2 regions of the Paenibacillus sp. FSL R10-2782 genome follow, and region 1 is predicted to be linked to the other one. Evidence: riboswitches for the same ligand, from Rfam matches in the RefSeq annotation. Region 1 holds a riboswitch; the other holds the start of a gene.

Region 1 (7,448 bases):
ATCAGCGGCTTGCGTGAGCAACTCGGCGTGTATGACCGCCCACTCCTTATGAGCATTTTCAAGTCGGTGATTGGCCTTAATCTGGACGAGCTGCGCGAGCAGTTTACCCGACAAGCCCTGGGCGGCGTCGATCTGATCAAGGATGACGAGATTTTGTTTGAAAATGCGCTGACGCCGATTGAAAAACGCGTCGACGCCTGCATCAAAGCCGCCGAAGCGGCTGAGCGTGAAACCGGCAAAAAGCTGCTGTATGCTGCTAATTTAACCGGACCCACCTCGCAGCTCAAAGAACAAGCCCTCAAGGCCATCGACGCGGGCGCAAATGCCCTGCTGTTCAACGTGCTGGCCTATGGCTACGATGTGCTGCATGAACTAAGCAGCAATCCCGCTGTCTCGGTGCCGATTGCAGCCCACCCTTCGTTGGCGGGTGCTGCTTATCCGTCACCGCATTATGGTATTTCGGCATCGGTGCTGCTTGGTCAGCTCATGCGACTGGCAGGAGCCGACCTCGTGCTCTTCCCTTCTCCTTATGGCTCGGTTACGATGCCGCGTGAGGAAAACATGGCGATCCGAGATGAGCTGATCACCCCTGAGCTGCCGCTAAAGGCCAGCATGCCTGTGCCATCCGCAGGGATTCACCCCGGCCTGGTGCCGTTAATTGTGCGTGATTTTGGCACCGATGTTGTCGTTAACGCCGGGGGCGGCATTCACGGCCATCCGCTCGGCACCGAAGCTGGCGGACGCGCCTTTGTGCAGGCGATTGAAGCTGTGCGTCAGGCTGTGCCGCTGGCGGAATACGCCCGCATGCACCCCGAGCTGCAATCCGCGCTCGACACGTGGGGAGGGGAACGATGAGTACAGCGAAGAAGCCCGTCATTTTTTGCGATTTTGACGGGACGATTACGAACAGCGACAATATTGTCGCTATTATGAAGCATTTTCAGCCTGCGGGCTGTGAGGCCATCATGCATGATATCGTGAACGGACACACGTCTATTCGTGAAGGCGTTGGTGCCATGTTCGCTCTGATGCCCTCGGCGCAAAAAGATGAAATCATCTCTTATGTACTTGGACAAGCTGGTATACGCGAGGGCTTTGCCCGTTTTTTGGATTATGTACGGGAACAGGATATTGAATTTTTTGTCACCAGCGGCGGTATTGATTTCTTTATTGATCCTCTGCTGGAGCCTTTCGACATTCCACAGGATCACGTTTACTGCAATGGTGCCCATTTCTCGGGGAATCATATTGAGATTACGTGGCCGCATGCATGTCAGGAACCGTGTACGAACGACTGCGGTATGTGCAAAACAACCGTGATTCGCCAATATCCTACCGAACAGTACGAACGAATTTTGATCGGGGACAGCCTGACGGATTTTGAAGGAGCCAAAATTGCCGACCTCGTGTACTCCCGCTCGCACCTGACTTTAAAGTGCCAAGAGTTGGGCGTGCCGCATGTGCCCTTTGAAACATTTGACGATATTATCAAGGATTTAAAGCAAAAACAGGAGCAAGGGGTGCTGTAAATGGGCTTTAGCTTGGCAGACATTACGTTGGAAGAAAAACGCCGTGCACTGGAAGAACTCGCTGATGTCAAGGAGCTATTCGCATCTCGCAACTGGTTCCCTGGCACGAGCGGTAATTTGTCGATACGGATCGGGGATTTTCATCCTGAACAATTTTATTTTGCAGTTACTGCCAGCGGCAAGGATAAAACCAAGCGGACACCAGAAGATTTTCTGTTCGTGGACCAGCAGGGAAAAGCGGCAGAAGCTACAAACCTCAAGCCGAGCGCCGAAACGCTGATTCATTGCGAAATTTACCGCCTGACAGGCTGCGGAGCCGTTTTCCATGTGCATACTGTTTTCAACAATCTGATTTCCGAATATTACGGGGAACAAGGCTCTGTACCTGTGAAAGGCATTGAACTCATTAAGGCTTTTAACATTTGGGAGGAAAATGCTGCGATTGACATTCCTGTGCTGCCGAATTACGCGGATATTGCTTCGATTGCCAAACTGGTGCCGGATGTGCTGAATGATCAGGTGCCGGGAATTTTGTTGCGTAACCACGGCATTTATGCGTGGGGGCGTGATGTGTTTGAGGCTAAAAAGCATCTGGAGGCGTTTGAATTTTTGTTTGAAGCGACGTACCGCTCCTTGCTGCTAAGACCTTAGTTATGAAGAGCGACTTGCTACATGCGCGCCTGCTTTAATTGAAAAGTGCAGTTTGAATGCGGAGAACGTAGCCCCAGCGAAAGCAGGGGAGCGTTCTCTTTTTTTTAAATACAAAGGCAGCCTTGGACGTGTATATAACGTCCCGGACTGCCTTTGTATCATTATTGAACCCATTTGATCATTTCAGAATGCTTCTCAGACTTTGTGCAGCCTCACGGGGGGCTTCTGCCCATGAGATGGCTGAAATGACCGCCACACCGTCCGCTCCAGCCTGGAGGACGCCGGCTGCGTTGTCCGCTGTGATGCCGCCAATGCCTACCAGTGGAAGGCATGCACCACCTGCACGCAGCCTGCGAACCAGATCCGGTCCCTGCACCGGATGCGCATCCGGCTTGGAACGAGTCGGGAACATCGGCCCTGCGCCCGCATAATCAGCGCCAGCGCTTACCGCCTGCTCCGCTTCCGTTAGGCTGTGTACCGATACGCCGATGATTTTGTCGCCCATTCGGGAGCGCACGCGGTCTGCAGGCTCGTCATCTTGTCCGAGATGGACGCCATCTGCATCCACAGCCAAGGCAAGCTCGACATCATCATTGACGAGAAATGGAACGTCATAACGATGGCACAGTCTCCGGGCGGCTTGAGCAAATTCGTGCAAGCGACTTCCCGTTAGACGGTCCGCACCCTTTTCACGCAATTGAAAAAGGGTCACACCTCCCTGCAACGCTTCCTCCAAAACCACCAGCGGATCACGGCTGCAATTCATACTGCCCATGACCAAATAAAGATGCAGACACTCCCGCATACGTCCTATTTCAATTCTTGGCATTGCTTCGTTCCTCCCTCATTGCTCTGCTCCACACAGATGCTCCTTCTCCTGTCCAGCGTGCGTTCCATGCCCAATGGTTCGTTGGTCCATGACCACTGCCGATACCCAAGCCCTGCTCAATCGCCGACTGTATAAAAGCCTTGGCCATCTGTGCCGCCTGGGGTACACTTCGTCCTACCGCTAATCCAGCCGCCAGCGCCGCTGAAAAGGTGCAGCCCGTTCCATGGGTATGCGGGGTATGAATTCTTGGTCCGTCCAGTTCGGTAAAATCTCGCCCGTCGAACAACAAATCCACGGACCGTTCCGTCTCTGCGCTATGCCCTCCCTTGATGATTATATAGCTGGTCCCCAAACCAGCCAGCATTCGAGCCGCTTCCTTCGCACCCTCACGACTGGAGAGGGTTAAGCCTGTCAACGCTTCCGCTTCCGGAAAGTTCGGGGTGACTACCTTCGCTAACGGCAACAGATATGATTTTAGCGTTTCCATTGCTTCATCTTGAAGTAGAGAAGCTCCGCCTTTGGCGATCATCACCGGGTCTACAACAACATTAGGCCACCGAAACTGGCAAATTTGCGAGGCCACCTGGCGAATGACCTCAGCCCCCAGGAGCATACCTGTTTTAACAGCATCGGGAGGTAAATCCGTACCTATGGACTGTAATTGAGCTTCCACCATAGGAACCGGAACGGAATGAACAGCTTGTACACCGCGTGTATTTTGGGCAGTAACTCCCGTCAGGACAGACATGCCATACACACCCAGCTCCTGGAAGGTTTTTAAATCTGCCTGTATGCCTGCGCCCCCTCCGCTGTCCGAGCCTGCAATGGTTAATGCTTTGTACACCTTATGAGTCATAGCTGCGGCCCCCTGACAACCTCTTGCCGCTTCCATTTCTGCTGCCGATCCTGAATCTGATTATTCGTATAAAGTAAAAGGAATTTCAATATCAAGCGAACCCTGCTCCTTTGATGACAGGAGCCTGCGCTTCTTTCCAGCCGAGAGATATGGTTTTCAGCATGCACATGCTCAAGTGTATAAAACAACAAAAAAACACTATGCAAAAGCAGAGTGTTCCTACACTAAGGTCCCTGCGCTGGCATTATCCAACAGGTTCATACGGTCTACGACAGATTAGTCGTACTCTCAGCTTGCTTCCGCAGGCTCCCGTGCTATTTTTTTATAATCGTAACCCTTTATGCTGTAAAAAGCAACGCCCCCTATTGAGGACGTTCCAGCCTGAATTGCTCTCCCAGCTTCGCATAATCATTCCCGGCCAAACGGCTCACCGGACGTAGCTCCTTGGCGATCACGTATGTATTTTGATACGCTTCCTCGGACAAATGATACTGCACCACGCGCCCGATCAGCAGATCGCAGGCAGGTGCACCCTCTGTGCCCCCCAGCGGTATGGCCTGCTCCAAGATACATTCCATGCGTATTTTCGCTTCAGCCACACCGGGAACCGCGATTTTTGTGCTTTTTATCGGCGTAAGTCCAGCCAGTGTGATTTCACTTTCCTCCGGCGACAGACGGGAAGCCGTCACATTCACCGCACCCACATTGTCCTCATCGGTAATATGTACAACAAAGGCTTTTTGCTCCATCGCATTACGTGCTGTATCTTTGGACACCCCATCGACACGTTGTACGGACACAGACAGCAGCGGCGGCTCGGAAGCTACGATGGAAAAATAACTGAACGGCGCACCATTCAGCACCCCTTCGCTACTCAGTGTCGTCACAAAGGCCACCGGCCTTGGGATAATGCTTCCGGTTAACAGCTTATAATTTTCACGCCCTGTAAGCGTATCAGGATTTAATGTTATCATGGTTTTTCCCTCCTATTTTTCAATTATATTTCCCTGACTATCGCGCACGGTAACCGTAATCCCCTCGGGTACAGCAATCGTAACATCGAGCTGATGCTGGGGTTGCATAAAACGTGTCGGGATTTGGCCCAGTAGCACATACAGCGTATCTCCGATATGCTTTGTCTGATACAGCTCCTGTCCTTTTAATTCATTCTCGTTGCCTGTGTAAACATAACTTCCGAACACATGCACCTCCGGTGAGGTGGTTGCGTCAATTTTGACCGCATAGGGATTCTCACCCTGCACGATCACCTTGGTCACTCCAGCAGGCGGTTTTTCATGCCACTCAGGAAGAAGTTTTGTTTCCTGAACCGAGCTCATCATATCCCTGACTTGCGGAGTAAGTCCCAGTGAACTAACCACAGCAAAACCGATACAACAAAAAACCAAGACTACTGTAATAAACATACTGAACAGATCATAACGGATGCGCTCACGTGTCCCTTTCCACGCCGTATACATTAAAATTTCGAGCCCCAGCAAAACAAAAACGACAGGCCACCACGTCAACGCCTGATCCAATATGCCCGCTCCCCAAAACTTGGAGGCAAACGTTACTCCTCCCAACAAGACCAGAAAAAGTCCCATCGACAGCCTTCCAACCTTCCATACCCCTGCCGGGGCGTTTGGTGCTTTGGAGGAGCTGCTTATCTTGGATGAAGTACCAAATATGCCTGTAGAGACTCCTGTATCATTATGAGGATGATGGGCTCCCTTAAAGGGAGCCTCACTCTTTGAAAACTCAGTATCCATCCTATTGTTTCTCCTTTATCCGTTTAGATTTGGAATTACCGATCATCATCCAAATACCACCGCCAATCAACAATAAGGATACGATAATCGTCCGTAGATACATATCAACCAAATTGTAAATATCCCCGTTTGGAAACAAACGATCCAAAGTAGGAACAAGTACGTTGATCACGATGTAGTAGGCACCCAACAATAATAGTCCCAAGCCTACCCAGCGATGATATTGAGCAAGCATACCAATCACAGGCTTGTCAATCAACGGTTCCCGACCATAGCGGCTTATCTGCTGCAACGCATCAAAAAAGCTATAGAACCAGACCACCGGAATCAGGAACAAAAAGAGAGACAATTGCAGCACATCCAGCACATAAATACCGCCTAAGAACAGAAGCATGAGCTGAAGACCCCGTTTTTGCAGACCAATATACATATGTCCCGCCCCGGGAAATACCGATAGAATGGTAGCCAGCATTTTGCTACGCCGCCCCTCGACTCTTCCATGCTCCAGTTCTTCAAACAAGGTCCGATCCTGAAGAATTTCTCCCGCTTGTTTACGGTGTACATGCTGCACCGCATCAAACATGCAATACAGCCAAATGATCGGCAGCACGCCCGCAAACGCCATAAATCCGGATTCATTTGTAATAATGGAAATAAAAACCAGAATAGCTCCAAAGCCAAAGAAGGACAGCAGGAAAGACAAACCTCGCTGCATCAGCCCTAAATGAAGGTGTCCCAGTCCAGGGATGAACGACAGCAATATGGTGAAAAAGCGTTCATTATCCGAGCCTTTTTGAAAAGCAGGCGAACCTGCCAATCCATAGTGTCCCTGCGCAAATTGATGATAGCCTGCATCAAAATCCACTCTTACTCCTGGTATATCCGTATCCCCGTTTCGCGCTCCCTTCGAAGCCTCGCCCGCCAAGCCACCATCTCCATATGGCGCACCTTGGGGGTAAAAACCATATGGATTCGGGCCCGCATGAGGGGGATATGGAGCAGCGACTGCACGAGGGTCATAACGCAACAAGCTAATAATGATATGCAGCATACTGAGCCCCCAAAAAAGAGCGGCAACAAACATACTGGCCAATAAAGGCATTTCGTCACTTGAAACCGCCGCTAGAAAAAATCCTCCAGCCAGACATCCGAAAAACAAAATGGTATATACAAACGCATTGGCTTTTCTGGTCCAGTAATAGTGTCCCACACCGGGAATCATGTTTAACAGAAATGCTAGGAGCTTGCTTCGTTCCGTATAAGGCACCGCTACACTTCCTCTCTAATCTTGAGATTTTGATAAAAACCTCATCTGAAGTTTGAATTTAAATCTTTTTATCTGCCACTTTCATTGATTTTAGGGCTTTAATTTGTCGAGCCAGCTTGTCGTAGCCCGCATGACCTCTTCACTGTAAGAGACGCGTTCTTTCGGAGGAATCGGTTTACCACTGGTTTGCGGCATCATTTTGTCAAAAGCACCGCTAGACAGTAGAATTAGCGTCAAGCTTGCCGCAACTACGTAGTGAAACGCAGGCTTTTCAAACCAACGGCGTTTTTTGACAATGGCTTGACCCGATTCTGCTTCCTTATCGGGAAGAGCAGCCATTACCTGATCTGTGAAGCGCTCCGTATCCATCCAGGCAGAACAATCTTCCAATGTCGACTCCAGCTGCTCCAGTGCAACAAGGTATAAACCCAGCGCCTGCTCATCTTCCAGCAGAAGCTTTTCCAGCCGTGCAGATTCCTCTGTCGTGCAAGTTCCTGTAATATAAGCGTGCCAGTCATTCATCTGCCCTTTAGTCCACGGTTTATCA
Region 2 (7,448 bases), 2.3 Mb from region 1:
ATTTTGTTTTGATGCTCCGAAATAATCATGACCGCTTTTTTCGGGTTCAGTCCTTCGATCATGAAATCCATAACCTTCGTCCCGACATACAAAATAACGATGGTCAGCATAAGCTTTTCCGGGCCAATAATAAAATAGGAAGAAAATGCAACAATCAGATCAAAAAACAGCAAGCCATAGCTGATGTTCCAATCCAGATATTTGTTGGCAATCCGGGCCAAAATAACCGTTCCCGCTGTTGTCCCGCCCACCCGCACGATCAAACCAATCCCGATCCCCACCAAAACCCCGGCAAATACGGCATTAATCGTCGGCTCATGCGAATCAATCCGCCAGTTGGCCGTTAAATGTAAAAACAACGAGTTAAAAGCAACCGCAATGACGGTGTACAGGGTCGTTCTCTTGTCCAAAAATTTATATCCGACAATCAGCAGCAATCCATTGATCACCAGATTGACGATCGAGGGGGACCACTGAAACAGGTAGTACAATATGATCGTGACCCCTGTAACGCCCCCCTCGCCAAACTCATTCGGGATAACAAACAGATTAACAGCCAGCGCGAAAAAAAACGCACCCAGAATAATAAATGCGATGTCTGCAATTCTTTTTTTCATATAGATCCAGGTCCTTTCTCAAACATTTCAACGGATGAATCGCCTGATGGATAGGCTGACTCTAGTAGCTAAAACACGCTTACAACCAGTTCATGGTATCCACTACCAAACATAAAGTCAATACAACTTTGACACTTTAATTCGCCACCAGACTGACTTCATATTGATTTCAGGATTTTGCAAAATCCTCACTTATATAAAGATGTTCGACAAAAAAACACAATCCCGACTACTAAACTGAGAAAACGGGCCTCTGGCCCTTGTTCTGGACCTAGGCACATTTTCCCTCAAGATGACCATACACCTAATCCTCATTTTAGACACATACGACCATCTTCCTGTTTTATGTCAAAAGCGTTTTAATTTGAAAAAATGCGTTTATAATGATTGAAACATTACCAAGTAGTCTACCCGGTATTACGACATCAAGTACATACGAATAGTCCTATACAGACGTCCTAAGCAACTCAATCTGAATTTGACAAAATGGAATTGGAGGAACAGCCCGCATGAATACAATGAATTTAACTGTACACACCTTGATGCCCTTTCATCACCAATACCAACGTGCCAACGCAGTGAGTATGCAGAAGAAGGAAGACAGCTCGGAGAAGAAGCTCAGCTTTCAGGACATTTTGAATGAGAAAATGGGTAAAAAATAAAGCATTCGTTTATCCGGTTGGATGATCTCGCTTTACATAAGCTAAAAAGCCGTGGCCCCTACATCATCTGTAGAGAACCACGGCTTTTGTTATTTATGCATTTTTTACTGCCCGGCATCACGATACTGCTCTGCCTTCTCACGCATCCCGGCGGCTATCGCTTCTTCAGTGTCCAGCCCCTTATCCGCCGCATAGGCGCGAATGTCCTGCGTGATACGCATGCTGCAAAACTTGGGACCGCACATTGAGCAAAAGTGTGCTTCCTTGGCTCCCTCTGCTGGCAGTGTCTCATCATGGTAGGACAAGGCCCGCTCAGGGTCGAGTGAAAGATTGAACTGGTCGCGCCAGCGGAATTCAAAACGTGCCTTGGACAAAGCATCGTCCCGCTGCTGCGCCCGTGGATGGCCTTTGGCCAAATCGGCAGCATGTGCCGCAATTTTGTACGTAATGACTCCTTCACGAACGTCATCCTTGTTCGGCAGGCCCAAATGCTCCTTCGGCGTCACATAGCACAGCATGGACGTCCCGAACCAACCGATCATTGCCGCCCCGATCGCCGAGGTAATATGGTCGTAGCCAGGTGCAATATCCGTCGTGAGCGGTCCCAGTGTATAAAAGGGAGCTTCCTTGCAAATCTCCATTTGCAGGTCCACGTTCTCCTTGATTTTGTGCATCGGGACATGTCCCGGCCCTTCAATCATAACCTGAACATCATGCTTCCAGGCAATTTGCGTTAACTCGCCCAACGTATCCAGCTCAGCAAACTGTGCCTCATCATTCGCATCATAGATACTCCCCGGACGCAAACCATCCCCAAGGGAAAAGGCTACATCGTAGGCTTTCATAATTTCGCATATTTCTTCAAAATGCGTGTACAAAAAGTTCTCCTGATGGTGCGCAAGGCACCAAGCCGCCATGATTGAACCGCCACGGGACACAATTCCCGTCATTCTGCTTGCCGTCATCGGAATATACCGCAGCAGCACGCCCGCATGGATGGTGAAATAGTCCACGCCCTGCTCTGCCTGCTCAATCAGCGTGTCACGATACAACTCCCACGTTAGCGCCTCAGCTTCGCCGTTCACCTTTTCAAGCGCCTGATACAGCGGTACAGTTCCGATCGGCACAGGAGAGTTACGGATGATCCATTCACGCGTCGTATGGATGTTACGGCCTGTGGACAGGTCCATGACCGTATCCGAGCCCCAGCGTACAGCCCAGGTCATTTTTTCCACTTCCTCCTCGATGGAGGACGTAACCGCAGAATTACCAATGTTCGCATTAATCTTCACGTGAAAATGACGTCCAATCACCATCGGCTCACTTTCCGGGTGATTGATATTTGAAGGCAAGATGGCTCGTCCAGCCGCCAACTCCTGCCGCACAAACTCAGGCTCCACTCCTTCGCGGATGGCTGCAAATTCCATTTCGGGCGTAATGATCCCTTGCCGCGCATAATGCATTTGCGTTACACTACGCCCTTGCCGCGCACGGAGCGGACGGTTGGTGACGCCGGGAAATTCCGCCGTCTCCCGTTTGGAGCCGGGCTTCAGCCCATTATCCTCCGGCTTGACGGCGCGCCCCTCGTAAGCCTCCACATCGCCCCGTTCCAGTGCCCAAGCCCGCCGTAATGGAGGCAAGCCCTGATGGATATCGACCTGATAGGCTTCGTCGGTCATGGGACCACTCGTATCGTACACGCGTAACGGCTCATGATGCTCCGTGCCCTGTGGCGTATGTGTGGGATGCAGCGCGATTTCACGCTCCGGCACGGCAATGTCCGGCCGCGTGCCTTGAATATACACCTTGCGGCTCCCTGGAAAGGGCTTTACCCCTCCAGTCTGTTCATCCACTGCGTTCCCTACTGTTCCTTCTGTTTCTGTCGGTTTCATTGTCCATTCCTCCCGTTTCGATGAAATGACACACCGATCCGGAACCATCCCCAGGCTGGCTGATCTATGCAAAAAAGCCGGTTCCCCAGGGAACCGGCTAATCTAACGAAACGGCTATCCAGACAGCTGCGCACGCGGAAACATACTCCGATGCATTGCCGTAGACAGCGGCTGCGTATACATTTCAATGGCCGATTACTTCCCTACGCTGGTATGATCCAGATCAGGTGCAAAGGGTCCGGAATCTAGTGCGATTCCATCTCAGCCCGGCATTACAGGCTCCCCCAGTAACTCTGTTAATTCTATTCGTATGAGGCGGCTATATAGGACAACCCGCCATCACCAACAGATTACTTCAAATTTGCGGCTTTGGCAACCCTTCCCTGGTCCCTTTTTCCAAAGATTATGGAAGCATAAGCCCCATTTCCTTGGCTGCCTCGATTAAAATCGGTGCAAAATCATGCAGCTTCTCGGGCGCTAGTCGGCTAACCGGACCAGATACAGACAAGGCCGCAGCGACCTGCCCCTTCCGATTCACGATAGGCGCAGCGACAGCAGCAGCGCCCGGCTCCCGTTCCTCATAGCTGGTCGCATAGCCCTTCTCGCGGATATCCTGCAATTGAGCCTTATAGACCTCCGGATCTACCGAGGGCGGCCATTCATCCCCGGTTAGCAGGGCTTCCAGCTCCTGCGGCGGCATAAAGGCCGCCAGCACCTTGCTGGAGGCTCCTACAGCCAGCGGCATGCTTGCACCTACTGGTGCAACGCGACGGATCGCCTGATTGCTCTGCACGGCCTGAATGCGGATACGCATGCTGCCATCGCGCAGGTATAAGCTGACCGTTTCGCCCAGACGGTCACGCAATCCTTCCATGGCTGGCTGTAACAGGATCGCCGGCTCGTCGCTTTGCGACAGATGGGTGGACAGTTCCCATATCCGGATGCCGAGCCGATATTTTTCCGTTGCAGCATTCCGAACAACAAAGCCCCGATCCTCCAACGTAGCCAGCAGCCGATGAACCGTGCTTTTATGTAAACCAATTTTGGAAGCAATCTCTGTCAGGCCTAGATCGGAATCTCCGGTAAAACACATCAGTATATCAAGCGCACGCTCCACGGCGCGAACGGTTAATTTACGGTCTTCCATTGTGAACCGCTCCTCTTTGTTTCATATTCGTTTCACACCATGAAACATGGTTACATAAATTATATAGAATAATCGCGGCTACTGTAAACCAATGTTTTTGTGACAGCCATATTACAGAACGAGGACAAACATCGACAATTCTTTGCATCATTTTTACTTTTCCGGTTCAAGCGTTGACTTTGGATAACACGCATCATACGATAATAGGTATCGATACGGGCATAAACTATCAATTTCAAGTGGAATTGTACCTAATATTCTATGAAACGAAGTTCATTTTTATATGAAGGAGGCTCTTACATGATTTCGACATCCCAGCGCAGCTCTCAGCTACAGCATGCTGTCCAGGAGCCGTCCACCCCACTGATCAACCCCCGGCTATTGCGGATCAAGCATGTGGTCATTGCCTTGCTGCTGTCAGTCGTATTTTTTCTATTGTTTTGCTTTATTACCCTGCACGCCTATATCGCATGGGTGCTGACGAATCCAACCGTCGCGCCACTCTACTCGAACCCGATGCAGGCCAAAGGAATGCCCTACGAGGAAATCAGCTTCCCCGCCAAGGATGGCAGCCGGATGGTGCAGGGCTGGTATATCCCGGCAGGTCAATCGAAGAAAACGATTATTTTCAGCCACGGTTACGGGGCCAATCGCGAAGAAAGCTGGATTCCGATGTATGATCTGGCGCATTATGCCCACCGTTTGAATTTTAACGTAGTCATGTTCGATTACGGATTCGCATCACAAAATAGCAAAGCCGTCGCAACTGGGGGCAAAGCGGAATCCCAGCAGCTTCTCGGGGCCATCCAGCTTGCGAAGCAACGCGGCTCCTCGGAGATCATCGTATGGGGCTTCTCGATGGGTGCTGGAACCGCTCTTCAGGCGGGCTTGCAAACCAAGGATGTGGACGCCATGATTTTGGACAGCACCTTCCTACTGGAGCCGGATACGCTGTATCATAACATTCATAATCAAATCGATCTGCCGCGCCATCCGTCTCTGGAAATTCTGGAGCTGCTGTTTCCAGTCTTGAATGGTACCAGCCTGCATCAGATTCCATATCAAGAGGTCAAAGCGGAAAACTATCCGTTCCCGATCATGTTCGTACATGGGACGCAGGATGAAAAAGCCCCTTACCCGATTGCGGAAAAGCTCGCTGCCAATCAAACCAACCCGCTTTCCAGTGTATGGATTGTCAAAAACGGACTGCATGAGCTTATTTTTAGAGAGCACCCACGTGAGTATTTGCGGCGGGTATCGACGTTTTTAAGCGGTGTTCAAGAGCTGGAGGATAAGAAAACGATTGCTAATGCCAGTAAACAAACGACTACGAAGTAAGGGTTCTATTTTAGAAGCCGTACTCCTTTCAACCTGGAGAAGCCCGTCTGTGGACACTTAACCCGAGCCGCAGCGAGGCTTCTTTTTTGCGTCCAACTATGTATCATTGCCCCACATTACATGTCCGCGCCAGATCGGGGGAGTTTGTAGACATATTCCCGATGAGACGGCGAATATACTGGGTACGTATGCATCCGGGTCAGGCTCTTGGAACCAGCCCAGATAGCCATAGTGGGAAACGGGAGGTAAAAATGATGCTGAGTACTTACGGGTCTTTCCTGCCCTTGCGTGTGCTGGAGGAAATCCGGCATTGGAAGCAGCAGGAAAGCTGGCATGTGGAAGTGATTAAGTCCGCTACAGAGGGCCTGGAGCCTGCCTACGTGCGGCTGCTGGATGACTGGAGGACGGTATTCGAACAGACGGAACGCACCGCTATAGAGCTGCTTGAAGAGCAGCGAAGCGCCCTCGATCCGGCAGATCAGGCGTGGCATCGTCAATGGGAGCGGTCATCGGCTGCTGCACAAGCACAAGCCGGGCAATCGGGACAGTCGAGAGATTCGGAGTCAGAATCGGCGCCAGAAGGGCTACAATCGACTGAGGCATCGGCAGGAGTGACATCAGATTCACAGCCTGTCTCACAAGGGCTGAATCGTCGTCTGGACGAATTGCTGCTAACCGCAAACCGCCAGTCACAGGAGTATGTACGGCAGCTCAGTCTGCTGACCGAGCACAGCCATGCGTTACGACAGCAGCCAAAATCCACCGGAATTGTGCTGCATGCAGCACATGAGAGCCAGTATTTCCTGATATCGACCAATTCCTTTCAGGAGCCCGGCTCCATTGCGCGGGCCACTGCATTGTATCATATGGCGGCAGAGGGTGAGGATTACCCCGAGGATGCGCTGCGAGAGCGGCAGACAGGCCAGACAGACAGCACGAGGTGGGAAGGACCGTGGGCGAACAAAGACAAAGGCGTGCAGTCAAGCCAGGCTGAGCCTGCGGCAATGGAAAAAACTTCACCCGGCCGACCTGTTCCCATCGGGGGACATCGTTTACCACCGCTTCCTTATCCCTATAATGCGCTTGAGCCATATATTGATGAGAAAACGATGCGCATCCACCATGACAAGCATCATTTAAGCTATGTAAATGATTTAAACAAAGCGGAGAAAAAGCTGGAGGAAGCCCGGAAAACGGGTGATTTTGACCTTGTGAAGCACTGGGAACGTGAGCTGGCGTTTAATGGCGCGGGGCATTATCTACACACCCTTTTCTGGACGATTATGAGTCCTCAGGGCGGCGGAACACCAAGCGGCCCACTGGCAGAGCAGATCAAAAAGGACTTTGGCAGCTATGAGGCATTCAAGAAGCAATTCAGCTCGGCAGCCGAGAAGGTCGAGGGTGGCGGCTGGGCCATCCTGACGTGGAGTCCACGTGCAGGACGGCTTGAAATTTTGCAGGCTGAAAAGCACCAGAACCTGACTCAATGGGAGTCCATCCCGCTACTGGCGATTGATGTCTGGGAGCATGCCTATTACTTAAAGCATCAGAACGAGCGCAACAAATACATCGAGGACTGGTGGCATGTCGTGAACTGGCCTGAGGTGGAAAAACGCTATGCCCAAGCCTCTAAGCTGAGATGGCAGCCGTTCTAAGCCAAGACTCATCTGTAGCCAGGAACATACTTCCCCTTCCCACTACACCTGCAAATCGTATCGCTCTCTAAGTGCTGCCATTTGTTCTGTCAGTCCCTGAGGCTGCACCAGTGAGCCATCGGCAGGCAAAATCGCCG

The links. A riboswitch is a leader RNA that binds a small molecule or an ion and turns the genes downstream of it on or off. The one in region 1 is predicted to bind thiamine pyrophosphate.
Region 2: it holds a riboswitch for thiamine pyrophosphate, as region 1 does, so the genes downstream of both, thiC (phosphomethylpyrimidine synthase ThiC) here and thiD (bifunctional hydroxymethylpyrimidine kinase/phosphomethylpyrimidine kinase) in region 1, are expected to answer to the same signal.

The regions. Positions count from the first base shown of each region.
Region 1 is NZ_CP151951.1:3,122,667-3,130,114, forward strand. It holds gene NST83_RS13975 (2,3-diketo-5-methylthiopentyl-1-phosphate enolase) at 1-855, shown strand, start outside; gene NST83_RS13980 (2-hydroxy-3-keto-5-methylthiopentenyl-1-phosphate phosphatase) at 852-1,529, shown strand; gene NST83_RS13985 (methylthioribulose 1-phosphate dehydratase) at 1,530-2,180, shown strand; gene thiE (thiamine phosphate synthase) at 2,359-3,009, opposite strand; gene thiD (bifunctional hydroxymethylpyrimidine kinase/phosphomethylpyrimidine kinase) at 2,996-3,865, opposite strand; TPP riboswitch at 4,078-4,188, opposite strand; gene NST83_RS14000 (flavin reductase family protein) at 4,228-4,839, opposite strand; gene NST83_RS14005 (hypothetical protein) at 4,852-5,634, opposite strand; gene NST83_RS14010 (multi-tm2 domain protein) at 5,636-6,901, opposite strand; gene NST83_RS14015 (hypothetical protein) at 6,992-7,448, opposite strand, start outside.
Region 2 is NZ_CP151951.1:791,318-798,765, reverse strand. It holds gene NST83_RS03630 (YitT family protein) at 1-617, opposite strand, end outside; gene NST83_RS03625 (hypothetical protein) at 1,127-1,279, shown strand; gene thiC (phosphomethylpyrimidine synthase ThiC) at 1,384-3,171, opposite strand; TPP riboswitch at 3,355-3,467, opposite strand; gene NST83_RS03615 (IclR family transcriptional regulator) at 3,575-4,318, opposite strand; gene NST83_RS03610 (alpha/beta hydrolase) at 4,619-5,656, shown strand; gene NST83_RS03605 (Fe-Mn family superoxide dismutase) at 5,911-7,311, shown strand; gene NST83_RS03600 (lipoate--protein ligase family protein) at 7,354-7,448, opposite strand, start outside.